Regions from separate parts of the Nonomuraea sp. NPDC050478 genome, predicted to be linked through region 2. Evidence: riboswitches for the same ligand, from Rfam matches in the RefSeq annotation. Region 2 holds a riboswitch; each other region holds the start of a gene.
The links. Region 2 has a riboswitch for cyclic di-AMP ahead of ACIBF7_RS02545 (NlpC/P60 family protein). Riboswitches for the same ligand answer to the same signal wherever they lie in the genome.
Positions count from the first base shown of each region.

Region 1: another riboswitch for cyclic di-AMP. It lies ahead of ACIBF7_RS11420 (CHAP domain-containing protein); the one in region 2 lies ahead of ACIBF7_RS02545 (NlpC/P60 family protein).
Region 3: another riboswitch for cyclic di-AMP. It lies ahead of ACIBF7_RS04360 (CHAP domain-containing protein); the one in region 2 lies ahead of ACIBF7_RS02545 (NlpC/P60 family protein).
Region 4: another riboswitch for cyclic di-AMP. It lies ahead of ACIBF7_RS31090 (hypothetical protein); the one in region 2 lies ahead of ACIBF7_RS02545 (NlpC/P60 family protein).

Region 1 is NZ_JBITHT010000002.1:736,721-743,912, reverse strand. Features, by position in the region: gene ACIBF7_RS11435 (ABC transporter substrate-binding protein) at 1-949, opposite strand, end outside; gene ACIBF7_RS11430 (RNA polymerase sigma factor) at 1,220-2,464, opposite strand; gene ACIBF7_RS11425 (YciI family protein) at 2,657-3,088, opposite strand; gene ACIBF7_RS11420 (CHAP domain-containing protein) at 3,182-3,880, opposite strand; cyclic di-AMP (ydaO/yuaA leader) riboswitch at 3,894-4,031, opposite strand; gene ACIBF7_RS11415 (Gfo/Idh/MocA family protein) at 4,146-5,102, opposite strand; gene ACIBF7_RS11410 (aldo/keto reductase) at 5,151-5,966, opposite strand; gene ACIBF7_RS11405 (hypothetical protein) at 6,064-7,017, shown strand; gene ACIBF7_RS11400 (DUF6716 putative glycosyltransferase) at 7,020-7,192, shown strand, end outside.
Region 2 is NZ_JBITHT010000001.1:534,763-541,954, forward strand. Features, by position in the region: gene ACIBF7_RS02530 (RDD family protein) at 1-161, opposite strand, end outside; gene ACIBF7_RS02535 (RDD family protein) at 273-1,610, opposite strand; gene ACIBF7_RS02540 (amino-acid N-acetyltransferase) at 1,708-2,265, opposite strand; cyclic di-AMP (ydaO/yuaA leader) riboswitch at 2,552-2,706, shown strand; gene ACIBF7_RS02545 (NlpC/P60 family protein) at 2,713-3,756, shown strand; gene ACIBF7_RS02550 (LuxR C-terminal-related transcriptional regulator) at 3,760-3,972, opposite strand; gene ACIBF7_RS02555 (cytochrome P450) at 4,162-5,361, shown strand; gene lysX (bifunctional lysylphosphatidylglycerol synthetase/lysine--tRNA ligase LysX) at 5,386-6,843, opposite strand; gene ACIBF7_RS02565 (hypothetical protein) at 7,016-7,192, shown strand, end outside.
Region 3 is NZ_JBITHT010000001.1:922,907-930,098, reverse strand. Features, by position in the region: gene ACIBF7_RS04375 (polysaccharide lyase 8 family protein) at 184-2,145, shown strand; gene ACIBF7_RS04370 (CBS domain-containing protein) at 2,336-2,773, shown strand; gene ACIBF7_RS04365 (ArsB/NhaD family transporter) at 2,770-4,056, shown strand; cyclic di-AMP (ydaO/yuaA leader) riboswitch at 4,269-4,417, shown strand; gene ACIBF7_RS04360 (CHAP domain-containing protein) at 4,431-5,105, shown strand; gene ACIBF7_RS04355 (APC family permease) at 5,267-7,126, shown strand; gene ACIBF7_RS04350 (TspO/MBR family protein) at 7,164-7,192, shown strand, end outside.
Region 4 is NZ_JBITHT010000006.1:420,517-427,708, forward strand. Features, by position in the region: gene ACIBF7_RS31080 (hypothetical protein) at 1-230, shown strand, start outside; gene ACIBF7_RS31085 (alpha/beta fold hydrolase) at 357-1,220, opposite strand; gene ACIBF7_RS31090 (hypothetical protein) at 1,259-2,104, opposite strand; cyclic di-AMP (ydaO/yuaA leader) riboswitch at 2,290-2,427, opposite strand; gene ACIBF7_RS31095 (DUF5302 domain-containing protein) at 2,582-2,782, opposite strand; gene ACIBF7_RS31100 (rod shape-determining protein) at 2,943-3,965, shown strand; gene ACIBF7_RS31105 (erythromycin esterase family protein) at 3,972-5,159, opposite strand; gene ACIBF7_RS31110 (hypothetical protein) at 5,174-5,359, opposite strand; gene ACIBF7_RS31115 (SAM-dependent methyltransferase) at 5,530-6,345, shown strand; gene ACIBF7_RS31120 (DJ-1/PfpI family protein) at 6,342-6,923, opposite strand; gene ACIBF7_RS31125 (GlxA family transcriptional regulator) at 6,923-7,192, opposite strand, start outside.

The sequences.
Region 1 (7,192 bases), on a different contig from region 2:
TGCCGCCCGGCACCGCGGCGACGTCCCAGTTGCCCTTGTTCTCCTCGCCGGCCGCGCCGGAGATCACGCCGAGCATCCACGACGGGCAGCCCATGGTGGCGAAGTCGCCGCCCTTGATGGCCTTGTTCCACGGCGGGGTGAACGCCTGGAGCTTGGCCGTCAGGCCCTGCTGGCTGAACTTCTGCACCCAGTCGAAGGAGGTCTTGACGGCCGGGTTCGTCTCCAGGACGAGGTTGTTCTCCTTGTCGAAGTACGAGACGTTGCCGTTCTTCGGCGCCTCCTGCGACAGGATCACGTTGTAGATGGTGTTCGGGCCGTCCATCCACTTCGCGCCGGTGTCGGCGGCCGAGAACTTCTTGCCGGCCTCGAGGTAGGCGTCCCAGGTCGGCCAGAGCTTGGCGACCTCCTCACGGTCGGTCGGCAGCCCGGCCTTCTCGAACAGGTCCTTGCGGTAGCACATGGTCATGCCGCCGATGTCGGTGCCCAGCGCGAACAGCTTGCCCTCGGCGTTGACGCCCGTCTCCCACTTGGCCGCGGGGAAGTCGGCCTTGCGGTCCTGCAGGCCGTACTCGCCCAGGTCGGTGAAGAACTGCGGGCGGGCGGCCATCAGGCCCATCGCGCCCTCGTCGATGCCGACGATGTCGCCGGCGCCGCTGCCGGCCTGCAGGCGCTGGAGCAGCTGGGGCAGATAGACGTCTTCGAACCTGTCGGTCAGGTTCGAGTACTTGACCTGGATGTTCGGGTGCTCGGCGTTCCACTTCTTCACGGCCTCGTCGTAGCCGAAGTTCTCGCCGCCGCCGAAGGTGTGCACGTTGATGGTGACGGGCTCCGCCGGCGTGCTCGCATCGGCTGAGGGGGCCGGAGCCTCACCGCCACCACAGGCGGCGGTCATCGCGGCCAGGGCCGTGACCAGGACTCCGGTTACTGCAAAGCGCTTGTGGTTCGTCATACCGTACCCCTCTTGGGTGTGGATCTTGGGAGGTGCATCGCGACAGTCCCGCGATTGGAGTGTCTTTGGGAGCGCTCCCACAAAGAGTGCCCGTAGCGCGTCCAGGCGTCAACGTCCCGAAACTCAACCGTTACCTCTGGGGTATTTTGTGACCCTAGAAGTAGCCGTACGGGGATATATCGCCCAAAGCGCTACTTGGGAGCGCTCCCATCCCACGGGCACCGTTTCTCCCGCACACCGGCACAAAAGCGCACCAGAACCAGAGGCGTCTCACCGGCAGGCCGCGGCCCGCGCCTCCATGAGAACGCGTTCGCGCTCGTTGCGGGTCAGCGCGGCCGCGCGCTCGAACTCGGCGCGGGCCTCGCCGAGCCGGCCCAGTTTGAACAGCAGGTCGCCGCGTACGCCCGGCAGCAGGTGGTAGTCCCGCATGGCCGGCTCGCCGGCGATCTGGTCGACCAGCTCCAGGCCCACCTCGGGGCCGTACGCCATGGCCAGGGCCACCGCGCGGTTGAGCTCGACCACCGGCGAGCCCGACAGGGCCGCGAGCCGCGCGTACAGGTCGGCGATGCGGACCCAGTCGGTCTCCCCGGGCGTGAACGCGCGGGCGTGGCAGGCCGCGATGGCGGCCTGGAGCGTGTACGGGCCCATGGTGTCTGTCAGTTCCTCGGCCCGCTCCAGCGCGGCCAGGCCGCGGCGGATGAGCAGCCGGTCCCACCGGGCGCGGTTCTGCTCCAGCAGCAGGATCGGCTCGCCGGACGGGCCCAGCCTGGCGGCCGAGCGGGACGCCTGGATCTCCATGAGCGCCACCAGGCCGAACACCTCGGGCTCCTTCGGCATCAGCCCGGCCAGCACCCGGCCCAGGCGCAGCGCGTCCTCGCAGAGGCCGGGCCGCATCCAGTCGTCGCCGGCGGTGGCCGAGTAGCCCTCGTTGAAGATCAGGTAGATGACCTCCAGCACGGACGACAGCCGTCCGGCCAGTTCCTCGCCCGCGGGGACCTCGAACGGCACCTTCCGCGTGGCCAGGGTCCGCTTCGCGCGGACGATCCGCTGCGCCACCGTCGGCTCGGGCGTCAGGAACGCGCGCGCGATCTCGTCGGTGGACAGGCCGCCCAGCACCCGCAGCGTCAGCGCGACCCGGGCCTCGGTGGACAGCACCGGATGGCACGCGGTGAACACCAGCCGCAGCAGGTCGTCCTCGATCTCCTCGGGGCCGGGCGGCTCCTGCCCGGGGTCGTCCTCCAGGGCGCGGCCGATCTCGGCGAGCTTGCGCTCGTAGCGTTCCCTGCGGCGGATCAGGTCGACGCCCCGGCGCTTGGCCACGGTCATCAGCCAGGCGCCCGGATTGCGTGGCACGCCCTCGCGGGGCCACTGCTCCAGCGCCGCGACCAGCGCGTCCTGTGCCAGCTCCTCGGCCAGGCCGACGTCGCGCACCAGCCGGGCCAGCCCGGCGATCAGCCGCGCCGCCTCGATCCGCCACACGGCCTCGATGGCCCCATGCGTCTCCGAAGCTGTCACGGGCCCATCGTATGGTCACCCCGTCCGGGACATGCCCGGCACTCACCTCAGCGCGGGAAGCGAGAAACGCTTTCAAGAAGGAGCGGCGTCCCGGGCATGTGTGCCGGGCTCCTGGTTGAAGCGGTGATGGTCGTCCACGGCGGGCGTGGGTGACGCGTTTCCGGCAGGCGTGCGGGGGGTCGCCCTGGGCTGTCAGGCGTTCGGGGGGTTGGTCTCCAGGGACTCGCGGAGGGCTTTGTCGCGCTCGGCGGTCTCCGGGGTGAGGGAGGTCTCCGGCATGTCGGCCGCGTCGAAGACCTCCCAGAGCTCCAGGCCGACCCCTTCGCCGCCCTCGGGGACGGGGACGCGCAGGGCCCATTCGACGGCCTCTTCGCGGGACTTGACCTGGATCAGCCAGAAGCCGGCGATGATCTCCTTGGTCTCCGCGAAGGGCCCGTCGATGACCTTGGGCTTGCCGGGGCCGTAGGCGATGCGGGCGGCGCGGGAGCTGGGGGCGAGCCCTTCCGCCGCCAGCAGGACACCGGCCTTGGCCAGCGACTCGTTGTAGGCCATCATGTCGTCGACGAGCTGCCGGCTCGGCATGACGCCCGCCTCGGTCTCGGCGCTGCCCTTTCCGATGATCATGAACTTCACGGTGCTTCTCCTTCGAATCCCGGTCTCGCCGACGCGTCGAACGAGCGGCGCCCGCATCGACACCTCAGGGATTCTTCCGGACAATCAGGCGGCGTACTCGGGGTAGCCGTAGCCGACGACCTGAGACTTGGGACGGATGCGCTCCTCGACGAGCCCGTTGCCGGTGTTGCCCTCGATCGTGGAGATCGTCCCGTCGCGGTTGTCCTTGACCACGAAGCCGACGTGCTGGATGGAGCCGAGGCTCTTGCTGCCGTTCCAGGCGAAGAAGACCACGGCGCCCGGCTTGGCCAGGGTGCCCCAGCGGCCGTTGTTCTGGAACCACCGCGCGTGCGTCACCGTGTAGGCGTCCCAGCCCACCTGCGCGCGGGCGCCGGTCTGCTCGCCGACCCAGGAGACGAACATCGCGCACCAGGGGGCGTTCAGGTAGGCGGCGGGGTGGCCGCCGTCACGGGCGATGGTCTCCTGGGCGCGCTGCGAGTTCGCGTACCACTCCTGGAACTTCGTGCCGCCGCCCCGCGCGTTCTCCCTGATGCCGATCTGCTCCCTGGCCAGGGCGAGCACCTGGGCCGCGGTGACGTCGATCTTGTCCTTCTCGGCGGGCTTCGCCTCCTGGGAGGCGGTCTGGCCGGTCTCCGCCTGGGCCGTCAACGAGAGATCGTCTCCGTTGACCGGGTCGGCGTGGGCGGGGAGGGCGGAGCCCATGAAGCAGGCGACGAAGGTGGCGCCGAGGGCGGCGCGGACGTAATGCGGTTTGGTGGCACGGGGGAGGCGATGCATGACCATCGAGGGGATGTACTCCTTGCTTCCATGCCGCTTACCGGGTTAGCTGACGGGTTCGGGCGTGGAAGCTGCCCTACGGCGCGCGAGGCGCCGATTCACCCCGGAAGAAGTGGGTCCCCGGTTCCGCGCAAGGCGGATTCAGCGGTCGCAGGACGATCCTGCGATACGACGGTGTTCTCGGACACGACCGGACAAACCGGACGTATGCCGTGAATGCGGAGTAAAGTAACGCATCTGGCAAGAAACTGGCAAGTCTTCAAAGCCGCGGCTAGCGGATCTGCGCCCGCGCCTCCGCCAGAACCCGCATGATGGCAAGGCTCTCGTCAAGCGGCATGATCGCGCTCTCGGTACGACCTCGCGCCAGGCAGTCGCGGACCTCGCGCAGCTCGCCCGCGTACCCGTTGTCCGCCGGATCGTCGAGCACGTGCTCCTCCGGCTCCATCCCCGGCCCGCTGAGCACGACCCGCCGCGGAGCCCAGAACGGGGCGTCGATGTCGGCCCGCATCCCGGTGCCGACGACGGTGGCGTCGTTGGAGTAGGCGCCGAGCAGCGAGCACTCCACCAGCGCCCGCCTGCCGCCCGGATAGCTCATCAGCCCGCCCGCCTCGGCGTCCACGCCGCCCGGGGACAGCGAGCCGGTGAGGTGCGTGCTCTCCGGCGTCCCGAGGAACAACTGGGCCAGCCCCATGGGGTAGATTCCCAGGTCGAGCAGGGCGCCGCCGCCCAGCTCCGGCGCCCAGAGCCGGTGCGCGGGATCGTACGGGTGCGCGAAGCCGAACGAGGCGCGCACCGAGCGGATCTCGCCGAAACGCCCGTCGCCGGCGAGCATGCGGATCAGCGGGTTGAACCGCATCCACATCGCTTCCATCAGGAAGACCCCGGCCTCGCGGGCCAGCCGGACCATCCGCTCGGCGTCGGCCGTGGTGGCGGCGAGCGGCTTCTCGCACAGCACGGCCTTGCCCGCCGCGATGGCCGCCTCGGCCACCTCCAGGTGCTGGGCGTGCGGGGTGGCGACGTAGACGGCGTCCACGGCCGGATCGGCGCACAGCTCGGCGTAGGAGCCGTGGGCGGACTCGGCGCCCAGCGTCGCGGCCAGCGCCTTGGCCCGGCCCAGGTCGCGGGAGCCGACCGCGGCCACCCTCATCCCCGGCTCGGCGGCGATGACGGCGCCCACTGTCCTGGCGATGCCGCCGGTCGCCGCGATGCCCCACGATAAGTCACGCACGCGGAAGATCGTACAGATTCATCCGCGAAAGCGATATGTGAGGCGAATTCACCCGCTGGTCTCGGGGTCGAGCCCCAGGCGGCGGCCGGCGTTCATCGCCCCGATCGCGGCCATGTCCTCGCGGTCCAGGATGAAGTCGAACACGTCGATGTTCTCCTTGATCCGCGACGGGGTGACCGACTTCGGGATCACCACGTTGCCGATCTGGATGTGCCAGCGCAGCACGATCTGCGCGGGCGTGCGGTTGTGCTTGTCCGACAGCACCGCCAGCGCCGGGTCCTCCAGCAGGCCCCGGCCGGAGCCGAGCGGGCTCCACGCCTCGGTGAGGATCCCGTTCTTGTCGTGGAACTCGCGCATCTCGTGCTGCTGGAAGTACGGGTGCAGCTCGATCTGGTTGATGCAGGGGACGATGTCGGTCTCGTCCATGAGCCGGGTGAGCGTGCCGACCGTGAAGTTGGACACGCCGATGGCCCTGGCCCGGCCGTCCCGGTAGATCTTCTCCAGGCCACGCCAGGCCTGGACGTACTTGTTCTGCTTCGGCGCCGGCCAGTGGATCAGGTAGAGGTCGACGTGGTCGAGGCCGAGCCTGGCCAGGCTCTCGTCGAAGGCCCGCTCCACCCGGTCGTGGTCGGAGTTCCACAGCTTGGTGGTGACGAAGAGCTTCTCGCGCGGGATGCCGGAGGCGCGCACGGCCCGGCCGACGCCCTCCTCGTTGCGGTAGAGCGTGGCCGTGTCGATGTGGCGGTAGCCGGCCTCGAGCGCGGTCAGCACGGCCCGCTCCGCCTCGTCGTCGGTCACCTTCCAGACGCCGAGGCCGAGTTGCGGGATCTCGACACCGTCTCTGTAAAGCCGTAGCGAGTTCATACTTCCCATTGTTCACGTCTCGTTCCGCACGGCTTAAGCCGCCCGGGCTAGCTTGAAGCGGTCGTGAACGGGCCATCACCTGGCTGGGAGAGCAAACGTGGTCAAACAGGCGTCGGCCTGGGTGGAATCCCCGCTCCAGATGCTGTGCGCCGTCGAGGCCCATCACGCGGGGCTGCTCGGCCCGGCCACCATCGTGGTGCCGCGGGCGCGGCTGCGCGCCCTCAAGGCGACCGGGCGCGAGCTGCGCGGCCTCGACCTGCCCGCCGGGCTGGAGCTGGCCGAGCCGAGCGAGCGCATGCCGCGCCGGCCGGCCGTCGTCGGCGACGCCTTCTCCGGCCGGGTGCAGCTGCGCTGGCTCGCCGCCTTCCCCGGCAGGGTCGTCGTGGTGGACGACGGCATGGCCACGATCCGGCTGCTGGAACTGCTCGCCGCGAAACCGTACCGGCCGCTGCTGCGGGCCCGCGCCCAGCCGGGCGCGCTGCGCGCGGCGCTCGGGCTGGCCGCCGCGATCAGGCTGCGCGCGGGCGGGGTCACGGTCTTCACCGCGCTGCCCGTCCCGCCTCACCTGGCGGAGGCGGTCCGCCGGGCGGGCGTCGACCTGGTACGGCACGAGTTCGCATGGCTGCGCGGCCAGCCGCCCAGCGAGCCGGGGCCCGCCGAGCGGACGGTCGTGCTCGGCACCTCGCTGGTGCGCAACGGGCTGGTGCACCGCGAGCGCTACCTGCGCTGGCTGACCGACCTGGCGGCCGAGGAGCCGCTCGCGTACTACCCGCACCGGCGGGAGGACCCGGTCGACGTCGCGGTCATCCGCGAGCGGCCCGGCATCACCGTGCACGACGGCGGCGCGCCCGCCGAGCTGACGCTGCGCGGCCTCGACCCGGGCCAGCGGGTGGTCAGCCTGCCGTCGACCGCGGTCTCCTCGCTGCGGGTGCTGCTCGGCCCGCGCGGAGTGGCGGTGGAGCCGGTGGACGTGCCCGACGACTGGTGGACGAGCAGGGCGGCCCCCGCGCTGCGCTCGCATCTGACAGGAGTGACAGGAGTGACCGGTTGAGAATGCTGGCGGTGGCCGACTCCGACTCGTACCTGAAGTGGGCGGCCTGCCTGCTCCAGGACCTGCCGGACGGCTGTGACACCGAACTGGTGGTGGTGCGCACCCCGATCGCGCCGTCGGCCGAGCAGATCGCCGCCGCCGTGGGGGACCGGCCCGCGCCGCCGGTGCTGAGCGC
Region 2 (7,192 bases):
CCCCCGAAGAGCTCCAGCACCCCGACAGTCCGGAAGATGCCCCACAGCGCGATGAACAGAATGTAATAGAACACCCCGAAGACGAGCGCTTCAATGAGCCGGGCGGCCAGCCGTTCCCACCATTCCGCGGGCACCGGATCGGCCCGCGGCGTCGTGGCCATAACCCTCACCTCGCCCCATCGGTGTCCCGACCGTTCCCATTCTGGTACGGAGCACACACGCGAAAACAGGGACCGGTGGATCACCGATCCCTGTTTTCCGAGCCGTACAGGCTACTTGATCTTCACCACGACGGTGCCGGCGAACTTGTCGGCGAACGTCTGCTGCAGAGGCTTGTCCCACAGCTGCGAGGCGGCGTTGAGCATGACCGCGATCGCGCCGAGGAAGGCACCGACGAGCGGGAGGATCCCGAGCGCATAGCCGCCCCACGTGCCGCCGGCCCGCTTCAGGGCCATGTTGCCCGGCAGGCCGCCGGGCGGCATGGCGCCGCCCACGGGGACGACCTTGATCCCCATCACCATCTTGCCGACCGTCTGACCGTTCATCTTGGTCATGAAGTAGTCGTAGGCGACGTAGAGGCCGACCAGCAGGATCCACTGGATGAGACCGATCAGGAACGAGCTGAAGAAGCCCGTCGTGACACCCGTCACCGAGTTGTAGCTGGCCACGAAGAAGATGCCCAGCACCAGGGAGATGAGGAAATAGACGACGCCGAAGATGCAGCCGTCGATGAGACGGGCCACCAGCCGCTGCCACCACTCCGCCAGCGGCGCGGGGGCACCCGGAGGCTGCACGCCGACCGGCTGGCCGTAGCCCGGCTGCCCGTAGGCGGGCTGACCGTACTGCTGGCCGTACTGGGGCTGCTGACCGTAGCCGGGCTGGCCGTACTGCTGCTGGCCATACTGCGCCTGCTGACCGTAGCCGGGCTGGCCGTACTGCTGCCCTGACTGCGGCTGCTGACCGTAACCCTGCTGGCCGTAGGCCTGCTGACCGTAGCCGGACTGGGAATCGGGCTGCTGGCCGTAACCGGGCTGGGAGGGGGCCTGCTGACCGTAGCCCTGCTGACCGTAAGCCTGCTGACCCGAGGAGGGCTGCTGGCCGTAGCCCTGCTGACCCGAGGAGGGCTGCTGGCCGTAGCCGGGCTGGCCGTACTGCTGCTGACCGTACTGGGGCTGCTGACCGTAGTCGGGTTGCGAGGGAGCCTGCTGGCCGTACTGGGGCTGCTGGCCGTAGTCAGGCTGGGAAGGGGCCTGCTGGCCGTACTGGGGCTGGCCGTAGTCGGGTTGCGAGGGAGCCTGCTGACCGTACTGAGGCTGCTGACCGTAACCCTGCTGGCCGTAGTCGGGCTGCTGGCCGTACTGGGGCTGGCCGTAGCCCGGCTGGGACGCGCCCTGCTGGCCGTAGCCCTGCTGACCCGGCTGACCGTACTGCTGCTGCTGCCCGTACGGGGGCTGCTGGCCGTACTGGCCCTGGCCGTAGGGGTCGTCGGCCCTGTAGCCCACGACCGTCGCGTCGGGATCCTCCCCATGGGGGTGTCCCGGGTTGTGCCCGTATCCCGGATGATTCTCGCTGGATTCATCCTGCGGATACGGCGGCTGTCCGGTGCTCACCGTGTCACCTCGCTTCGCGTGCGCATGTGGCACGTGTCAGGGCACATGCCTGTCCTGGACAACGTATCGACATGGGTATCAACAATCACCTTTTCTGTCAGTCAAGATCCGCATCACCCGAGGTCAGGTGGAGCAACATCCGTGTGTTCCCCAGGGTGTTGGGCTTGACGTGTTCCAGGTCCAGGAACTCGGCCACGCCCTCGTCGTACGAGGCCAGGAGTTCGGCGTAGACCTCGGGCGAGACCGGGGTGCCTTTGATCACCCGGAATCCGTGTCTCGCGAAGAAGTCGACCTCGAATGTGAGGCAGAAAACACGCTGCAGGCCGAGTTCTTTGGCCGTGTCGATGAGGGCCGTGACGATGCGGTGGCCGATGGCCAGCCCGCGCGCCTCCGGGTGGACCGCCACGGTGCGGATCTCCGCCAGGTCCTCCCAGAGGACGTGCAGCGCCCCGCAGCCGACGACCTTGCCGTCGCGCTCGGCGACCCAGAACTCCTGCACGTCCTCGTACAGGGTGACCGTGGCCTTCTCCAGCAGCCGGGGGCCGGGGCCTCCATAGGTGTCGACCAGGAATTTGATGGCCTTGACGTCCGGCGTCCGGGCACGCCGGACCAGGACCTGCGTGTCGGGAAGGGGACGTTCGGCGACCTGCTCCATGACCCTCCAGCCTACAGTTTGTGATTACGGCTCACCCCTAACCCCGGACTTGCGCCCATCTTGTAACGTCTCGTGGCTGTACGAGCACCTGTGGCGTTGGAGGTTTCCTACCGTTCCATGCCTGGTCCAAGCAGGCACAAAGAGGACATGAAGTCTTTGCCGTACCGTGCTTTACGAGACCACCTTGTGACCCCCCGGTTGTGAAATCTCTACAGAGTCTGTAGTTCCGGTTGAGCAGGAACCCTCGGTGCATTAGTGTCCAGCGTCGATGTCCCCGTGCATGTGGCGCGGAGACGCGCCCAATCCCCGCAAGGGGAGCCGGGGACCCGCCGGCGGCGTTCGAGCGGCGCCGCCAGGGGTGAGTCCGAGCACCTCGCTCGGTAGGGCCGGTCCGAGCCCGAACCCGTCAGCTAACCCGGTCGGCGCGCTACGGAAGGAGCTCGATTGGTGAAGCGCACGCGCGACCGCAGGGGGAGTTCCGCGGGCGAGCGCGCCCGCCCTCCGGAACGGGCCGGCTACGGCCGCAGGCTGGGCATCGTGGGCGCCACCCTCGCCGCGCTGCTCGTCGCCGCTCCCGCGGGCACCGTCGCCGCCGACCCCAAGCCCTCGCTCAAGGAGCTCTCCGAGCAGGTCGAGGAGATGCACCTGGAGATCGAGACCCTCACCGAGCAGTACAACGGGCAGCGCGAGAAGCTCAAGACGGCCAAGAAGGCCGTGGAGAACGCCAAGAAGAGGCTCGCCGCCAGCGAGGCCGACCTGGCCACGAAGAAGACCAGGGCGTCGCAGCTGGTCGAGGCCGAATACATGTCGGGCGGCCTCAGCCGGGTGCTCGCCTTCACCACCGGCGGCGACCCCGAGAGCTACCTCGACCGCGCGGCCACCACCTACGCCCTGCGACAGCAGCAGAGCGAGGAGGTCCTCAAGCTGACCAAGGCGATGGACGCGGCCGAGCGGGCCAGGACCGGCGCCCAGACCCGCATCGACGAGGTCAACAAGATCGTCAAGGACCTCGGCGCCAAGCGCGACCGGATCTCCACGCTCGTCACCAAGGTCGAGAGCCGGCTGTTCCAGCGCGCGCTCGGCGAGGCCGGCCGCCCCGGCACCAGGGCCGTCAAGGTGACCCTGCCCATCCCCGGCGACGGCAAGGCGGCCCAGGCCGCCCGCTGGGCCCTCACCCAGCAGCTCAAGCCGTACGTCTGGGGCGCGGAAGGCCCCAACGGCTACGACTGCTCGGGGCTGGTCATGGCCGCCTACCAGCGCGTCGGCATCTCGCTGCCGCACTACACCGGCGACCAGTGGACCGCGGGCAGGCACATCGCGCGCGAGGAGCTGCGCCCCGGCGACCTGGTCTTCTTCTACAGCGACCTGCACCACGTGGGCATCTACCTCGGCGGCGGCATGATGGTGCACGCGCCGCGCACGGGCGACGTCGTGCGCATCGCCTCACTCGACCGGCGCCCCTACGCCGGAGCGGTGCGCATCGCCGACTGACGGCTAGATCAGCTGGCGGCGCGCGGCCCAGGCCACGGCTTCGATGGCCGTGGCCACCCCGATCCGGTCGCAGATGCCCCTCAGTCTTCGGCGCACCGTGCGGCCGCTGCAATCAAGGCGCCTCCCCACTCGGTCTACTGTGACGCCCTTGGCCAGCTCCGCCAGCAACGCCAGATCTGCATGGCTCAGTTCAACATTTTCACTGAGCACATCCATCGGGAGCCCTCCCCCCCAACAGCACTACTCGGTGACGTCCTGGCACGAGCGAAAGGCTGCTCGCCCCGACTACGTAAACGCATCCGGCAAAGGCCGTCAAGCGTAAGATCTGCCCTACTTGACCATAGCCATTGACATGATCCGTCCTACGTGAAGTACTCGGCGTATGTCGGCACATTTCCAAGCGCAATGATCGATCACAAGGACTCTGACAGCGCGCCGCCGTCCACGCTGAGCCCCAGCGACATGCTGGGTTTCGATCCGTACGATTATGCGTTCCTGCGCGAGCCGTATTCCCGATACCGGAAGCTGCGCGAGAGCGGGCCGCTCTTCCGGACGCGCGGCGGGCTGCTCGTCGCCACCTCCCACGAGCTCTGCTCGGCCCTGTTGCGCGACCCTCGTTTCGGTCACGGCCCCGCCCCCGCGCCCGCCGGGCCGGACGAACCGGTCCGTTCGTTCCTCATGATGGACCCGCCGGACCACACCCGGATGCGCGGACTCGTCAGCAAGGCCTTCACGCCCGGCATGGTGCGGCGGCTGCGTCCGCGCATCGAGACGATCACCGCGGACCTGATCGCCGCGCTGCCCGACGAGGCCGACCTGGTCCGCGACTTCGCCTACCCGCTGCCCGTCATGGTGATCAGCGAGATGCTGGGCGTGCCGGCGGAGGACCACGAGCGCTTCCGCGGCTGGAGCGAGACCCTGGCGCGCAGCCTCGACCCGATCGTCACCGACGAGCTGACCGAGCGCTCACAACGCCACCGGCGCGAGTTCCACGACTACTTCCAGGGTCTCATCGCGCTGCGGCGGGAGCGGCCGGCCGACGACCTGCTCAGCGCGCTCGTCCAGGTCGAGGAGCTGACCGAGCGCGAGCTGCTGGCCACGTGCGTGCTGCTGCTGGTGGCCGGTCACGAGACGACCGTCAACCTCATCGCCAACGGCGTGCTCAACCTGGTCAGGCACGGCGTGCTGGGGCGGGCGGCCGAGCGGCCCAGGGAGGTCGTGGAGGAGGTGCTCAGGTATGACCCGCCGGTCCAGCTCACGGCCCGCGTCGCGCTGGAGGACGCCGAGCTGGGCGGCGTCCGGGTGCCGGCGGGCACGTCGACGCTGGCGCTGGTCGGCGCGGCCAACCGCGACCCCGCGGCCTTCCCCGACCCGGACCGGTTCGACGTGGGGCGGGCGCCCGGCAGGCATCTGGCGTTCGGTCTGGGGGTGCACTTCTGCCTGGGTGCGCCGCTGGCCCGGCTGGAAGGGGAGGTGGCGCTGGCCGCGCTGGCCGGGGCCGCGCCGGGGCTGGAGCTGGCCGACGCGGATCCGCCGTACAAGGAGAACCTGGTGCTGCGCGGCCTGGCCCGGCTGCCCGTCAGGCTCAACCGCCCGCGCTTGTAGCGCGGGCGGGCTGGCTCGGCGCGGTCAGCGGGTGGGCTTGACCAGGGGGAAGAGGATGGTCTCGCGGATGTTGCGGCCCGTGAAGGCCATGATCATCCGGTCGATGCCGGCGCCCATGCCGCCCGTCGGGGGCATGCCGTACTCCAGGGCCTGCAGGAAGTCCTCGTCGAGCTGCATGGCCTCCAGGTCGCCGCCGGCGGCGAGCAGGGACTGCTCCTCCAGGCGGCGGCGCTGGTCGATCGGGTCGATGAGCTCGGAGTAGGCGGTGCCGAGCTCGGTGCCGAACCCGATGAGGTCCCACTTCTCGGTCAGCAGCGGGTTGTCGCGGTGGACGCGGGCCAGCGGGGACGTCTCCAGCGGATAGTCCATGACGAACGTGGGCTGGACGAGGGTGTGTTCGACCAGCTCCTCGAACAGCTCCTGGACCAGCTTGCCCTGGCCCCACTTCGGGTCCCAGTGCACGTCGTGCTTGTCGGCCAGGCCGCGGACGCGCTCCAGCGGGGTCTCGGTGGTGACCTCCTCGCCCACCGCGGCGGACACCAGGTCGTAGAGCTTGGCCCGCGGCCACTCGGGCAGCCCGAGGTCGACCTCGACGCCGTCGTGGACGACCACGGTGGTGTCGAGCGCGGCGACCACGGCCTTCTGGTACATGCGCTGGGTGAGGTCGGCCATGTCGTGGTAGTCGAGGTAGGTGCCGTAGGCCTCGACCATGGTGAACTCGGGGTTGTGGGTGGAGTCGGCGCCTTCGTTGCGGAAGTTGCGGTTGACCTCGAAGACCTTCTCGACGCCGCCCACCACGAGCCGCTTGAGGTAGAGCTCGATCGCGATGCGGAGGTAGAGCTCCATGTCGTAGGCGTTGATGTGGGTCGCGAAGGGCCGGGCCGCCGCGCCGCCGTGGATCGGCTGCAGCATCGGCGTCTCGACCTCGAGGTAGCCCTCCTCGTGCCAGAAGTCGCGCACCGCGCGCACGGTGGCGCTGCGGACGCGGGCCATCTTGCGCGCCTCGTCGTTGACGATGAGGTCGACGTAACGCTGGCGGACCCTGGCCTCGGGGTCGGTCAGGCCGAGGTGCTTCTCGGGCAGCGGGCGCAGGCACTTGGACGTGATCTGCCAGCGGTCGGCGAGGATGGACAGCTCGCCGCGCCGCGAGGTGATCACCTCGCCCTCGACGCCGACGTGGTCGCCCAGGTCGACGTCGTGCTTCCAGGACGCGAGCGACTCCTCCCCCACCTTGTCGAGCGAGATCATGACCTGGAGGTCGCCGCTGCCGTCGCGCAGGGTGGCGAAGCAGAGCTTGCCGCCGACGCGGTTGAGCATGACGCGCCCGGCCACGCCGACCCGGTCGCCGGTGGCGGTGTCGGGCTCCAGGCCCTGGTATTTCGCCCTGACCTCCGCGTTGGTGGTCGTGCGGGGGAAACTCACCGGGTAAGGGTCGACGCCTTCGGCGCGAAGGCGGTCGAGCTTCTCCCTCCGGATGCGCATCTGCTCGGGAAGTTCGTCGCTCACATCACCAAAGGGTAGGGGATACGGCCACGTGCAAGGTCTCGTCGGTCCCCTGCAGGGGGCCTGCAAGCACGCTCGGTTACCCATGTGTCACGGGCTCGAAGGGGGATCCGGCAGCGGGCCGGTCCAGGGGAGGGCTCGGGGAGAGACCATGTTCAGGAAGATCGCCACCGGCCTGCTCGCCGTCGCCGCCACCGGGGCCGTCGCCCTGTCGATGCCCGCCGCCGCGAGCGCCACCACCGCCGACGGGCACTCCTGGGGCCCGGTCTACGCCAAGCACCACCTCGCCAAGGCCCAGGGCTGGATCGGCGTGGAGTGGGACGAGCAC
Region 3 (7,192 bases), 390 kb from region 2:
GGGTTGTTTCGCGGCGGGGTGGATGGGGTCCGGGTGTTGGGGGCGGGGTGTGATAATCCGTGCGTGGTGGGGTGTTCCAGGCGGGCGCTGTTATGGGCGGGGGTCGGGGCGCTGGTTCCGGCTCGGGGCGGGGTGGGTGCGTCGCCTGGGGCGTTCGCGGGGGTGCGGCGGCGGTGGCGGGAGGTGACCGTCGATCCCGCGTACCCGGTGGGGCCGGCGAGGCGGCGGCTGGCGGAGATGGCGCCCACCGGCCGTCATCTGTGGCCGGATCTGCCGTACCCGTCCCTGAGCGCGACCCCGGGGCGGCTGCTCGCGATGGCGCGGGCGTACGCGGTGAGCGGCGACGCGCGGCTGCGCGCCGGGGTCGAGACCGGCATCGGCCACTTCTGTGAGCACGTGTACGCGGCCGGGGCGGACCCGGTGGGCAACTGGTGGGACTGGGAGATCGGCGCGCCGAAGCGGCTGCTCGACGCCGCCGTCCTCGTCGGCCTGTCGGGGCGGCAGGGCGGCGCGTTGCTGGAGGCCGTCGACCACTTCGTCCCGCCCGACCGGCTGAGCGACTACGGCGGCACCAGCACGGGCGCGAACCGGGTGGACCTGTGCCTGGTGACGCTGCTGCGCGCGGTGCTGGGCGCGGACGCGGAGCGGGCGGACCTCGCGGTGCGGGCGCTCGCGCCGGTCTTCCGGTACGTGACGGAAGGCGACGGCTTCTACCGGGACGGCTCGTTCCTCCAGCACGACACCGTCCCCTACCAGGGCGGTTACGGGCTCGTACTGCTGGAAGGGCTGGCGACGCTGTTCGCGGTGCTGCGCGGGAGCCCGTGGGAGGTCACCGACCCGAACAGGCGGATCGTGTACGACAGCGTGGAGCGGTCGTTCGTCCCGTTCACGCACGCCGGTCACGTCATGGACCTGGTGAGCGGCCGGGGCATCGCCAGGGACCCGTCCGGCGGCGAGCTCAGGTTCCGCCGCCTGGCCGGCGCCGTGAGGCGGCTGGCCGTCACCGCGACGCCCGCCGAGCGCCGTCGCTGGCGAACCCTGGTGGACGGGGCCGGCGAGCAGCCCACCGGGCACCGGCTGTTCCCGATGAGCGCCCGCGCCGTGCACCGCGCGCCCGGCTGGTGCGCGGCGCTCAGCATGTCCTCCGACCGGATCGCCCACTACGAGCACGGCAACGGCGAGAACCTGCGCGGCTGGCACACCGGCTCGGGGATGCTCTATTGGTGGGGCGAGGGCCACGGGGCCCACTACGCCGACGGGTTCTGGGCCACCGTCGACCCCTACCGGCTGCCGGGCACCACCGTCTCGACCCGGCGGCTGCCCGACGGCGCGGGCGAGGCGTGGGGCGGCGCGTGCCCACCGTTCCGCTGGGCCGGCGGCGCCACCGACGGCCGTTACGCGACCGCCGGCCAGCACCTGCGCGGGCTGGAGTCCACGGTGGAGGCGTTCAAGTCCTGGTTCTTCCTCGACGACGCGGTGGTCTGCCTGGGCGCGGGCATCACCGGCAGGGACGGCGCGCCGGTGGAGACCGTGGTCGACAACCGCCGCACCGCCGCGCTCCTCACCGTGGACGACGCGAACGGCTGGGCCCATCTGGCGAGGCACGGCGGCTACGTCGTCCGCGACGGCGGCGTGCTGCGCCGCCTGCGCGAGCACCGGCCGGGCGGCGGGATGACGCGCCCGTACGTCACGCTCTGGCTCGGTCACGGGCTGGACCCCGGCGACGCCCGCTACGACTACCTGCTGCTGCCGAACGCCACCGTGGCGGCGACCAGGGCCCGCGCCGCCGACCCCGGATGGGCGCGGGTGCTCGCCAACACGACCTCCCAGCAGGGCGTGCACGTGCCGTCGGCGGGGGTGACGGCGGTCAACTTCTGGCAGCCGGGCACCGCGGGCCCGCTGTCGGCGTCCGGGCCGTGCGCGGTGCTCGTCACCGAGCGCGGCGACGGCTCGGCCACCGTCACCGTGTCCGACCCGCGCCGCGACCTGACGGAGCTGACCGTCACCTGGAACCGCCCGGTGGCGGCGGTGACGGGACGCCCGGCGGCCCTGACAGGGGCGCGGACGGGACGGCGGCTCACGCTGACGTTCGGCCCGCTGCCGGACTCCGCGTCGGTCACCGTCCGGCCGGGCGGAGGCGGGTGAGATCTCGGGGTCTCTGACCGGCGGAAATTTCTCACACCCGGAGAGCCACGACGCGTGCGGCCCGAGTAGTTTTTCAGATCGGACCCCGGCCGTGATAGACGTCTCATGAGATGGTCTTGCAGGATTTGGCCAGCATGAGCTGGTAAGTCTGGTCGGCAGGTCCTAGATCCAACGAGTCAAGGATGTGCCCATGCGCGCCAGAGACCTGCTTGCCGACTATCCCGTCGTGACCCTTGAGACGCCTGTGCTCCAGGCAGCCCAGTTGCTCGCCGAGCAGGATCTGCCCGGTCTGATCGTCGAGAACGACGACCAGCTCACCATTTTGCCGGGCACGGAAGCACTGCGACTGGCCGTGCCGCGCTACATCATGGACGATCCGGCGCTGGCCCGGGTGGTCGACGAGGCGCACGCCGACGAGTTCCTGCGCGCGCTGGGCAGTCGTACGGTGCGCGAGGTGCTGCCCCGGGAGCGGCGGGAGCTGCCCGTCACGGATCCTGACGCGACCGTGCTGGAGCTGGCCGCGCTGATGGCGCGCACCCGCAGCCCGTTGGTGGCCATCGTGGACAAGGGCCGGTTGCTGGGTGCGGTCACGCTGCAGGCGCTGCTGGACAGGATGCTAGGCACATGAGCCCGCTCGCCTGGGCGAGCGTCGCAGTGTTCGTGTCCGCCTACGCGCTGATCGCCACCGAGAAGGTGAACCGGGTGGCGGCGGCGCTGGGCGGAGCGTGGGTCATGCTGTTGATCCACGCGACCAACGCCGGGTCGGCGTTCTTCTCCGAGCATGCCGGGATCGACTGGAACGTCATCTTCCTGCTGCTCGGCATGATGGTCATCGTCGGGGTGCTGAAAGAGACCGGCGTCTTCGAGTATCTGGCGATCTGGGCGGCCAAACGCGCCCAGGGGCGGCCCTTCCGGCTGATGGTCCTGCTGGTCCTGATCACGGCAGGCGCGTCGGCGCTGCTCGACAACGTGACCACGGTGCTGCTGATCGCGCCGGTGACGTTCCTGGTGTGCGAGCGGCTGGCCGTGTCGCCGGTCCCCTTCCTGATCGCCGAGGCGCTGGCCTCCAACATCGGCGGCGCGTCGACGCTGGTGGGCGACCCGCCGAACATCATCATCGCCAGCCGGGGCGGGCTGAGCTTCAACGACTTCCTCATCCACATGGCGCCCATGGTGATCGTGCTGGTCGCGGTGTTCGTGGGGCTCTGCTGGCTCATGTGGGGCCGGACGTTCCGGTACGACCCGGACCGGGCGCAGGAGGTCATGGCGCTGGACGAGAAGGAGGCGATCGCCGACCCGTGGCTGCTGTGGCAGTCGCTCGTCGTGCTGGTGCTGGTGCTGGCGGCGTTCGTGCTCCATCCGGTGCTGCACTACGAGCCGTCGGTGGTGGCGCTGCTGGGCGCCGGTGTGCTGGTGGCCTTCACCAAGGTGACCACGGAGAAGTCGCTGGCCGAGGTGGAGTGGCCGACGCTGGTGTTCTTCGCCGGGCTGTTCGTCATGGTCGGCGCGCTCGTCCACACCGGGGTCATCGACCAGGTCTCCAGGGCCGCCGTGGAGGCCACGGCGGGCCGGTTGGACGTGGCGACGATGGGGCTGCTGGGCGGTTCCGCCGTGGTGTCGGCGGTCGTGGACAACATCCCGTACGTGGCCACGATGAGCCCGATCGTGGAGGAACTCGTGGCGGCGCAGGGCGGCGAGTCGGCACAGGTGCTCTGGTGGGCGCTGGCGTTCGGGGCCGACCTGGGCGGCAACGCCACGGCGGTGGGCGCGGCGGCCAACGTGGTCGTGCTGGGCATCGCGGCCCGCAACGGCACGCCGATCAGCTTCTGGCACTTCACCAAGTACGGGTTGATCGTCACGGTCGTCACGGTGACCCTGGTGGCGCCGTATCTGTGGTTCCGATACCTGTAGAAACCCCCGCAAAGGTAAAATATTCGCCCCGAAAACCCCTATGCCGTAGGGGATTCCGTCGTCCGGGCCCGTTCCGCGCTTGCCCTTTCCCTTGCGCGACGATTACCTTCGAACCCATCGATGGCACGCGCTTGAGCAGCGCTTTTAGGTAAGCCCCCGCGCGTTGCCGATGAATTGCCGAGACCGCGCCCACCCGCGCACGAAGCGGGAACACGGCGCGGCCGCCGAATCCGCCCTCTGGCGGAACCGGGGACCCACCTTTCTCTGGGGTGAATCGGTCGCTCTTCACCAAGGGCGCACCGTAGGGCACTTCCACGCCCGAACCCGACAGCTAACCCGGTAGGCGGCATGGAAGCAAGGAGCAATCCCCGAGCATGGTCAAGCACATCTTCGATCGCATCCCGTCCACCTCCCGCCTGGCCCTGGGCGCCACCCTGGCACTCGGCGCCGCCTTCGCCGGCACCTCCGCCGCCGCCACGGCAGCCGCCGCCACCCCCTCCCAGCCCCACCCGGTCGCCCAGCAGCACAGCAGCGCCGGCCAGGCCACCGCCGTCAGCGCGAGCACCGTCCTTCAGGTCGCCGAGTCGCAGATCGGCGTCACCGAGGACGCCGCCGGCGGCGGCACCAAGTTCCACCAGTGGTACATGTCCTCCCCGCGCGCGGCCGAGACCCTGGCCCGCGACGGCGGCGGCACGCCCGCGCTGTACGCCAACGCCCCCTGGTGCGCGATGTTCGTGTCCTGGGTCGGCGAGCAGGCCGGCGCCCGCTCCACGATCGGCTGGGACGCCTACACCGTCACCCACGCCCAGTGGTTCAAGGACAACAACCGCTGGGGCAGCGAGGCCAAGCCCGGCAGCGTCGTCTTCTTCGACTGGGGCGGCAGCAAGAACATCAGCGCCGTCGACCACGTCGGCCTGGTGAAGAAGGACAACGGCGACGGCACGATCACCACGATCGAGGGCAACACCGGCAACGGCAAGGTCGAGGAGCGCATCCGGCCCGTGTCCCAGGTGACCGGCTACGGCTACCCCGAGTACAAGGCCGCCTGAGCACCTTCTCCGCACCCGTCATTCCTCCGGCGATCCGGTCAGGTCTTCCCTGACCGGATCGCCGTCGTCTGTGGCCCCTGGTCAGGACCGCGTTTTGACCGGCCGTTGGCCTGCCCGGCGACGACTCCGGGGGAGATCCAGGGGGTGGAAGCGCGTGCGACATGACGACGGTGCCCTACCAGCAGGACCCGGCCAAGACCAGGCGGTCGCCGCTCAGCGGGCGGCGGCTGCAACTCCGCCACGGTGAGGGCGACAAGCGGCACCTGACCAGCCTGCAAGGACTGTCGGCGCTGTCGCTGGACGCCCTCAGCTCGGTCGCCTACGGGCCGGAGGCCGCGGCGCTCGTCCTGGCCGGGGCCGGGGCCGCCGCCGTGGCGCTGACCCTGCCGATCACGATCGCCATCGCGGTCCTGCTGCTGATCCTCGTGTTCTCCTACAGGCAGGTCATCGCCGCCCACCCCGACGGCGGCGGGTCGTACGGGGTCGCGAAGGCGGAGCTGGGCCGCCGGGCGGGCCTGCTGGCCGCCGCGGCCCTGGTGGTGGACTACGTGCTGACCATCGCGGTCAGCCTCGCCGCCGCGGCCGCCAACCTGGCCTCGGCGTTCCCCGTCCTGCGACCGTACCTGGTGGAGACCTGCCTGGCCGGGGTGCTGCTGCTGACGGTCATCAACCTGTTCGGGGTGTCCGACAGCGCGCGGTTCCTCATGCTGCCCATGAGCCTGTTCGTGGTGTCCGTCCTCGGCGTCGTGGCGGTCGGCCTGGCGCGGTCCGGGCCCGCCGCCACCGTGGGGACGACGGAGCAGATCGTCGCCACCGAGGCGCTGACCGTGATGCTCATCCTGCGGGCCTTCTCCTCCGGATGCTCCTCGCTGACCGGGATCGAGGCCATCGCCAACGGCGTGCCCATGTTCCGCAAGCCCCGCGTCAAGCGCGCCCAGCACACCGAACTGATGCTCGGCGCGCTGCTCGCCACCATGCTCATCGGCCTGGCCGTGCTCATCCGCAGGGACCACGTGGTGCCCCGCGAGGGCGTGACCATCCTGGCCCAGCTCGTGGCCGGCTCGTACGGGACCGGCTGGGCGTTCTACGGCACCAACATCGTGGTCGCCCTCGGCCTGGGCCTGGCCGCCAACACCAGCTTCGGCGGCCTGCCGGTGCTGCTGAGTCTGCTGGCCAAGGACAGGCGGCTGCCCTCGCTGTTCGCGCTGCGCACCGAACGGCCCGTCTACCGGTACGGCGTCGCGGTGGCGGGCCTGCTGGCCGCCATCCTGCTGATCGCGGTGGACGGCGACCCCCAGCGGCTCATCCCCATGTTCGCCATCGGCGTCTTCATCGGTTTCACCATGAGCCAGGGCGGCATGGTCAAGCACTGGCACCGGCTGCGCCCGCCCCGCTGGCGCCGCGACATGCTGCTCAACGGGACCGGGGCTTTGCTCACCTGCGTGGCGGCCCTCGTGCTGCTGGTGTCGAAGTTCACCGAGGGCGCCTGGGCGGTCGCCATCGTCATCCCCCTGCTCATCCTCCTGTTCGCCCGGATCGAGCGCTACTACGGAGAGGTGGCGGCCGAGCTGGAGATCGGCGCCGTGCCGGCCAGGCCCGCGCGGCCGCCCGCCGCCGACCGTCCCGGCAAGAAGATCATCATCCCCGTCGGCGGGATCGACGCCGCGACCCAGCGGAGCGTGAGCGCCGCCATGGCCCTCGGCGGGGAGATCGTGCTCGTGTCGGTCTGCTTCACCGAGGAGTCGCGGCGCGCGCTGCACGAAGCCTGGGACCGGTGGGATCCCGGAGTCCCGCTGGAGGTCATCGTCAACCCCGCCCGCACGGTGATCCACCCCCTGCTGGACTACATCCGCCAGGTGGACGAGTCGGGGAGCTGGACCGTCGTCCTCATCCCCATCCTGGAACCCCGGCACTTCCGCTACCGGTTCCTGCACAACCAGCGTGGCCTCCTGCTGGCCGCCGCCCTGCGGGAGCGGTCGGACGTGGTCGTCTGCCTCCTCCCGTTCCACCTCCGCCCGTGAACGGGTTACCGGCCGGTTCACAGGGCACGGGAAGCGCATGGTCGTCACCACCGAATCCCGCCGCTG
Region 4 (7,192 bases), on a different contig from region 2:
GCAACACCGAGGTCGTCAAGGCGAAGCTCCGGACGATGGACTCGCTCGGGCTCAACGACGCCATCGAGGACATCCTCATCACGCTCGGCGGCCAGTACCACATCATCCGGCCGATCTCCGGGCGCGGCGGCAAGGGCCTGTTCCTCTATCTGGCCCTGGACCGCGGCCGGGCCAACCTGGCCCTGGCCAGGCACCATCTCAAGGGCATCGAGGAGAAGCTGGAGGTCTGACCCCTCCCCCGGGAACCCGGCGGCACGCGTCCGGGCGCGGCGAGCGCGTGCCGCCGCCGGGGCGCATCTCGCGAGCGGCAGCCTCCCGGCGCCTCGCGAGGTGCGCCCCTTCCAACGGTCCCGGGATCAGCGGGCCGGGCCCGCGTGACCGGCGGTGAGCTTGGTGACGGCCTCGACGAGTTCCGGCCAGAGTGCCCGCGGGAGGTCGTGCCCCATGCCGGGGAAGACCTTGAGCTCGGCGCCCGGGATGGCCGCCGCCGTGGCCTGCCCGCCGGAGAGCGGGATGAGCTGGTCGTCGGCCCCGTGGACGACCAGTGCCGGGACGTTGAGCCGGGTGAGGGCCTCGGTCCGGTCGGGCGACGCCATGATGGCGGCGAGCTGCCGGGCGAACCCCGCCGGGTCGTGGCCACGGTCGAACGCCTGCCCGGCCAGCCGCTGGACACGCTCGCGGTCGAGCTCGTACCCCGGGGAGCCGATGACCGACCAGGTCGCCAGCGCCTGGGTCATGGCCTCCTCCCGGGTGGTCACCGGCTTGGCGAACAGGACCGATCGGGCGGTCTCGCTCGGCGGGGCGACCGCGCCACCGGGGGTCGACATGATCGAGATGAGGGTGAGCACCCGCTCGGGGTGCCGGATGGCGAGCGACTGGGCGATCATGCCGCCCATCGAGGCGCCCATCACGTGCGCGGCCGGCCAGCCGAGGGCGTCCATCAGCCCGGCGGTGTCCGCGGCCATGTCGTCCAGCAGGTAGGGCGCCGGCTTGCCCGGTGCGGGCGCGCCCGCCTCGTGGAGGTGGGTGGACAGCCCGGCGTCGCGGTTGTCGAACCTGACGACATGGTGCCCCTGCTCGGCGAGCTGCTCGCACAGCTCGTCGTCCCAGTGAATGAGCTGGGCGCCCAGCCCCATGATCAGGAGGAGCGGGCGCCCGTCGGGAGAGCCGAAGCTCTCGTACGCGATGTCGATTCCATGAGCCGATGCGGTCGAGGTCACGGCCCTAGAATGACATTCTAATCGTGGTGACGCAAAGGTCAGCGGCGCACGAGCTTGCGGATGCGCTCGCGGCCCAGCACCAGGCCGCCGCCGACGAGGATCACGCCGCCGGCCACGGCGGCTCCCGCCACGTTGCTCCGCTCGGTGGCCGCGGCCGCCTCGGCGCCGCCGGCGGCGGGCTGCGGCTCGGCCGGGGCCTTCACGAGGTTCACCGGGTCGGCCTTCACGGGGCTGGTCTTCACGGGCTCGGCCTTGTTGCTGCCGGACTGGCCGGCGACGGCCTTCTTCTCGTCCTTGTCGTCCGCCTTGTCGTCCGCCTTGTCCCCGGCCAGGACCGGCGGGGCGGCCGGGTTGCGGTCCATGCGCTTGTAGGCGCCCTCGGAGAAGGCGACCGGGTGGTTCTTCAGGCCCAGGCCGTCACCCCACTTGGTGATGACGTACTCGACCTCGATGTGGCCCTTGCCGCCGTTGCCGTCCACCATGAGCGTGCGCGGGTTGAACGTCCCGCCGGTCAGGTCGGCGAAGGTCTTGCCGTCCAGGTCGAGCATGATGCCCTTGCTGGACGGGACGCCCGGGCCGCGGTCGCCGACGAAGAACGGCGCCTTCTTGCCCTTGTAGACGACGTAGCCCTCGGTCAGCAGCGGCCAGCTGGGGCTGGCGGCCATGCCTTTCTGCATGGGCTTGCCGCTGGCCGGCAGACCGGTGTCACCCGCGCGGCCGGAGCCGTCGTCCCAGAAGTAGGAGGCCGTGGTCTCGCCCTTGAGCAGGATCTTCTCCGTGCCCTTGTCGGTGTCGGCGTGAGCGGCGGCGCCGGAGCCGAGCGCCAGCGTGCCGGCGGCGGCGACGATCGCGGCGATGGAACGCATGCTGAAACGAACAGACATGAAAAACAGAAGTCCTTTGTGAGGCAACAGCAAAGATGCGCTCGCGGAACGACGTAGCCGGGCATCAAGCCGTACGGACGCTACGGTGGGAGCGCGAAAGGAAGATCAGGAAATGGTGCCGCTCAATCGGCGGCCGATGACATCCCGCGGTAGGGGGGACGGGCGCGGTGATTCATCACAGGAAAACGTCCTCTCCATCTCGCCTACCGGGTTAGCTGACGGGTTCGGACGTGGAGATGCCCTACCGGCCGCATGGGCCGGATTCACCCCAGAAGGTGGGTCCCCGGTTCCCGCGGGGGAGCGGGATTCGGCGCCAGGCAGCCGCCTCTTCCTGGTGAAGAGCCAAGGTCACTGCCTGGTAACGCCGACCAATCTAGCGAGCAAATCGGACAAACGCAAAGGTAAGCCCATGATTCGGGCGAAGATCTACCTAGAAAAAGGGGGTACGGCATGCCGTACCCCCTTGAACACCCAGATTCAGCCGCCGCTCTTGCGCCTGAAGGACCGCTTGCCGGCAGCCGGGCCGTGAGTTCCGTGGATCTTGGAGTGGTCGGCTCCCCTACCACCGCCGCCAGATCCCGCCTGCTGGCCGCGCTTGCGCTCCAGTGCCTCACGGAACTTGCGCTTCATCTCGTCCTCGGGAGTCTCGTCGACTTCCGGCTCCGGGGTTTCCGCCATGAGGGCCTCCTGATGTGCGTACAGCCTCCAGCTTCGCACGCAGGCCTTGACAGCGCATAACCGGGATCATCGGCGGGACGCGCGCCGGCGACTTGGTGTTGCCTTGACCCGATCCAGGAAACACCACGGACATGCAGCTCTACCCCCCGGAGCCGCGGCGGTGAGCCCGCTCGCGTTCCTCGGCCGGGATCTCGCGATCGATCTCGGCACGGCCACCACCCAGATCTACGCCCCCGGCCTGGGCGTCGTGCTCAACGAGCCGTCGATGGCGGCGGCCTGCGCGGCCACGGGCCGCACGCTCTTCGGCGCGGACGCGTACGCGGCGTGCTCGGCCGCCGGCGGGGCGGGCACGCGAGCGGTACGGCACGACGACGGGATCGCCCGCTGGCCGGTGCGCGAAGGCGGCGAGCTCGCCGGGCGGCTGGTCAAGCACTTCCTGAGCAAGGTGCACGGACACCCGTACGCCCGGCCGCGGCTGGTGATGGCGCTGCCCGACGGCGCCCCGCCCATCCTGAGCTCGGCCGTGCGCGACCTGGCCTACGAGGCGGACGCCAGGCGGGTGTACCTCGTCGAGCACGCCGTCGCGGTGGCGCTCGGCGCCGGGCTGCCGGTGACGGAGCCGGCCGGGCGCATGATCGTCGACATCGGCCCTCACCTGACCAGGATCGCGATCCTCGCCTGCGGCGCCGTCGTCGCCGCCGGGACCGTCCACGCCGGCGGCGACGCCGTGAACGCGGCGATCGCCGCCCTGGTCGCCCGTGAGCACGGGCTGCTGGTCGGCGAGGCGGAGGCGGAGGCGGCCAAGCTCCGCGCGGGCCCGTCCTGGAAACCGCTGGACCGGCACGTGCTCGTCCGCGGCCTCGACCCGGAGTCGCGGCGCGAGCGGGTCGCGTGGCTGCCCGTCCAGCAGTTGTACGAGGTCACCCGGGCGCCGGCCGACGCCATCGCCCGCGCGGCGGCGACGGCCCTGGAGCGCTGCCCCGCCGAGCTCGCCGCCGACGTCGCCGCGCACGGGGCGGTGCTGACCGGCGGCGGCGCGCTGCTGCGCGGCCTGGCCAGACGCCTGCGCGCCGCCATGGGCGTGCCGGTGCGGCGCGCGGACCGGCCCGTCGAGTCGATGGCACTCGGCCTCGGCCGCTACGCCGACCGCCTGGGCGCCATCGGCCCCCGGCCCCCGCTGTGACAACCCTTACAGCGGGGTCGAACAGGTGCCGTGCGCGATGTAGGCGAGCCCGTCGAAGGCGGCGCCGAGCACGGCCGGGGTGAAGGTCAGCTTGTACGAGAAGCGCCCGGCCGTGGCGCCGTAACCGCGCACGTACTGCTGCTCGCCCAGCCACCGGGTCACCGCCTCGGGCCTGGGCCCGAGGCGCAGGTCGACGACGTGATCGCGGGGGCAGGCGGCGGCCAGCAGGGATTCGGCCACGTCGGGCCTGCCGGCGGCGGGCACCCGGTGGCGCACCGGCGGCCGCCGCACGTCGGGCCTGCCGAACCGGAGCCGCCTGGCCCGGAACTCACCCTGTCCGAACAGCAGGCCGAGCGCGTAGTAACCGGCGCCGTGACGCTGACGCAGATGATCTCCCATGACCGGAGCACCGAGGCGCGCGTAGTGGCCGGCGGCCACGTGACCGTTGTGCGCCCAGACGGCGACCTTCGCGGCCGGGTCCTCCAGCAGCCGGTCGACGTTGTCGGCCATGAACTGGTCGCGGGCCGCCCCGGCGGTGCGCGCCCCGTCGGCGTCGCGCATCGGCCGCGTGACCAGTGTCGCGAACTGCCGCACGGTCCTGGCGTGCGCCTCCTCCGGCCCGCCGGCGCCCACCTCGTCGGCCAGCCTGCGGGCGGCCGCCTCGATCGCCGGGTCGAGCGGCTCCCCCACTCCCAGGCGCGTCTCCCCCAGCACCGCCAGCGGCCCGAGCAGCTCGCCGGCCCGCTCACCCAGGTGAGCGCGGAGCCACCGCAGCGACGCTGCGGGGAACTGCGGGTCGATCCCGGCGAAGCGCACCTTCGGCTCGGCGGTGCGGTTGTGCTCGCGCATCCACTCCACCACGGCCAGCATCTCCCGCGTCCGCCACGTCCAGAACCCGAGGTCGGCCAGCAGCCGCTCCGGCTCCCCCGCCCCGCCCAGGACGTAGGCGTCCAGGGCCTCGGACGCCGACACGCTGGCCTCCATCGCCAGCACGGTGAACCCCAGCTCCTCCACGAGGAACCGCAGCAGCCGGTGCTTGAGCAGGAAGAACTCCCGCGTGCCGTGGGTCGCCTCCCCCAGCCCCACCACCCTGACACCGTCGAGGACCTGTCGCAGCGGCTCCAGGCCGGCGACCGGCCCGCGCGGGTCGAGCCCGTCGAGCGGGACGGCCCTGGACGCGAGCCAGCCGGTCACCTCGGCCGCTCCCGTCACGACCTGTCTCGGAGACTGGCCAGGGCGAGCACCAGGCCGAGCACGCCCAGCGCGACGCTCACCACCGTCAGCGTCGCGCCGTCGAGCCAGAGATGCAGCAGCCCGAAGTCGCGGTCGAAGAACTGGCGGGCCACGAACCCGCCGAACCCCTGGATCATGAGAATGACTCCGATGAACCCCATGCGGGCAACGCTGGCACCCCCGGCGGGCCCGCCGCATCGGACCAAAGTATCGCCCGCATCAGCCCTTGGCCCATACCGCCCAGCCGGATCACCTCTTTCTAGAGGATAAAGATCCGTTCGTCACGAAAAAGCACTACATTTGCGGCAGAGGCTACGTGGAAGGCGAGGACATGGCGCAGCTTCCGGGGCAGATTGACCCCAACGTGCCCAGTGTGGCCCGCATGTACGACTACTACCTGGGCGGCAAGGACAACTTCCCCGCCGACCGGGAGGCCGCGGAGCAAGTCATCGAGCTCGCCCGCCAGACCGGTTCCGACATCCGCGAGGTGGCCCTGGCCAACAGGGGATTCCTCATCCGGAGCGTGCGGCACCTGGCCCAGTCCGGCATCCGGCAGTTCCTGGACATCGGGACGGGCCTGCCGACGCAGGACAACGTCCACCAGGTCGCGCAGCGGGTCGCCGCGGACTCGAAGATCGTGTACGTGGACAACGACCCGATCGTGCTCGCCCACGCCCGCGCCCTGCTGGCCGACAACGCCGAGACGATCATCGTCCAGGGCGACCTGGCCGAGCCCGACGCCATCCTGGCCGCCGCCGAAGAGCATCTGGACTTCTCCCGGCCCGTGGCCGTGGTCGTGGCGGCCGTCTTCCACTTCTTCCACGACGACGACCAGGTGGCCAAGATCGTGGCGGCCCTCAGGCAGCCTCTGGTGTCCGGCAGCTATCTGGTGGTCTCGCACGGCTACATCGAGCCCGGAGAGAGCGAGGCCTCGAAGGTCGACGGGGTCCGCGGCGTCTACCAGCGCAGCACCTCGGGCGGCCTCGCCTGGCGCGGCAGGGAGGACCTGCTCGCCCTCTTCGAGGGTCTGGAGATCCTCCCTCCGGGTGTGGTGCCGGCCCAGAAGTGGCGCAACAACGACGACCCGTACCCGTGGCCTGGCCTGGTCAAGGGCGGCGTGCTCGGCGTCGTCGGCCGCGTCCCCTAGACCGGCGGGGCCGGGTCGTACTGGATGTAGTGGCGGGTCTCCTTGGCGCGCTCGGTGCCGGCCAGCCGGGCCACCAGGTGCAGCGCCATGTCGATGCCCGCCGACACTCCAGCGGCGGTGATGGTGTCGCCGTCGTCCACGAACCGGTAGCCGGGCCGTACCTCGATCGTCGGGTCCAGCTCGGTGAGGGTGCCGATGGCCGACCAGTGGGTGGTGGCGGGGCGGCCGGCGAGCAGGCCCGCGGCCGCGTACGCCAGCGACCCCGTGCACACGCTCGTCAGCAGCGGCACGGTGGCGCGCCGGTCGCGGAGCCAGGCCAGGTGCTCCTCGTCCTTGAGCAGCGGCCGGGTGCCGCGCCCGCCCGGGTGCAGCAGCACGTCCAGCGGCCCGACGTCGGCCATGCCGTGCTCGGCGACCAGCCCCAGACCCTTGGCGGCGCGGACCGGACCGGCCTCGCGGGCGAAGGCGACCACCTCGGCCTCGTCCGGGTGGGCGGCGGCCCAGGAGGCCAGCACCTCCCACGGGCCGACGGCGTCCAGCTCCTCGACGCCCTCGAACAGCAAGATCCCGATGCGCATCAGTGGCTCCTCGTCATGCGGAAGTGGCGGCGGTACTGCCCCGGGGTGACCCGCAGGCTCCGCCGGAAACAACGGTGCAGGGTCTCGACCGTGCCGAACCCGCAGGCCCTGGCGACGGCGTCGAGCGTGTCGTCGGTGGTCTCCAGCAGGCGGCGGGCCGCCTCCAGCCGCACGGACTCGACGAAGGCGGCGGGCGTGCGGCCGGTCTCGGCGGTGAAGACGCGGGTGAAGTTGCGCTCGCTCATGTCCGCCCGGCGGGCCAGCGCGGG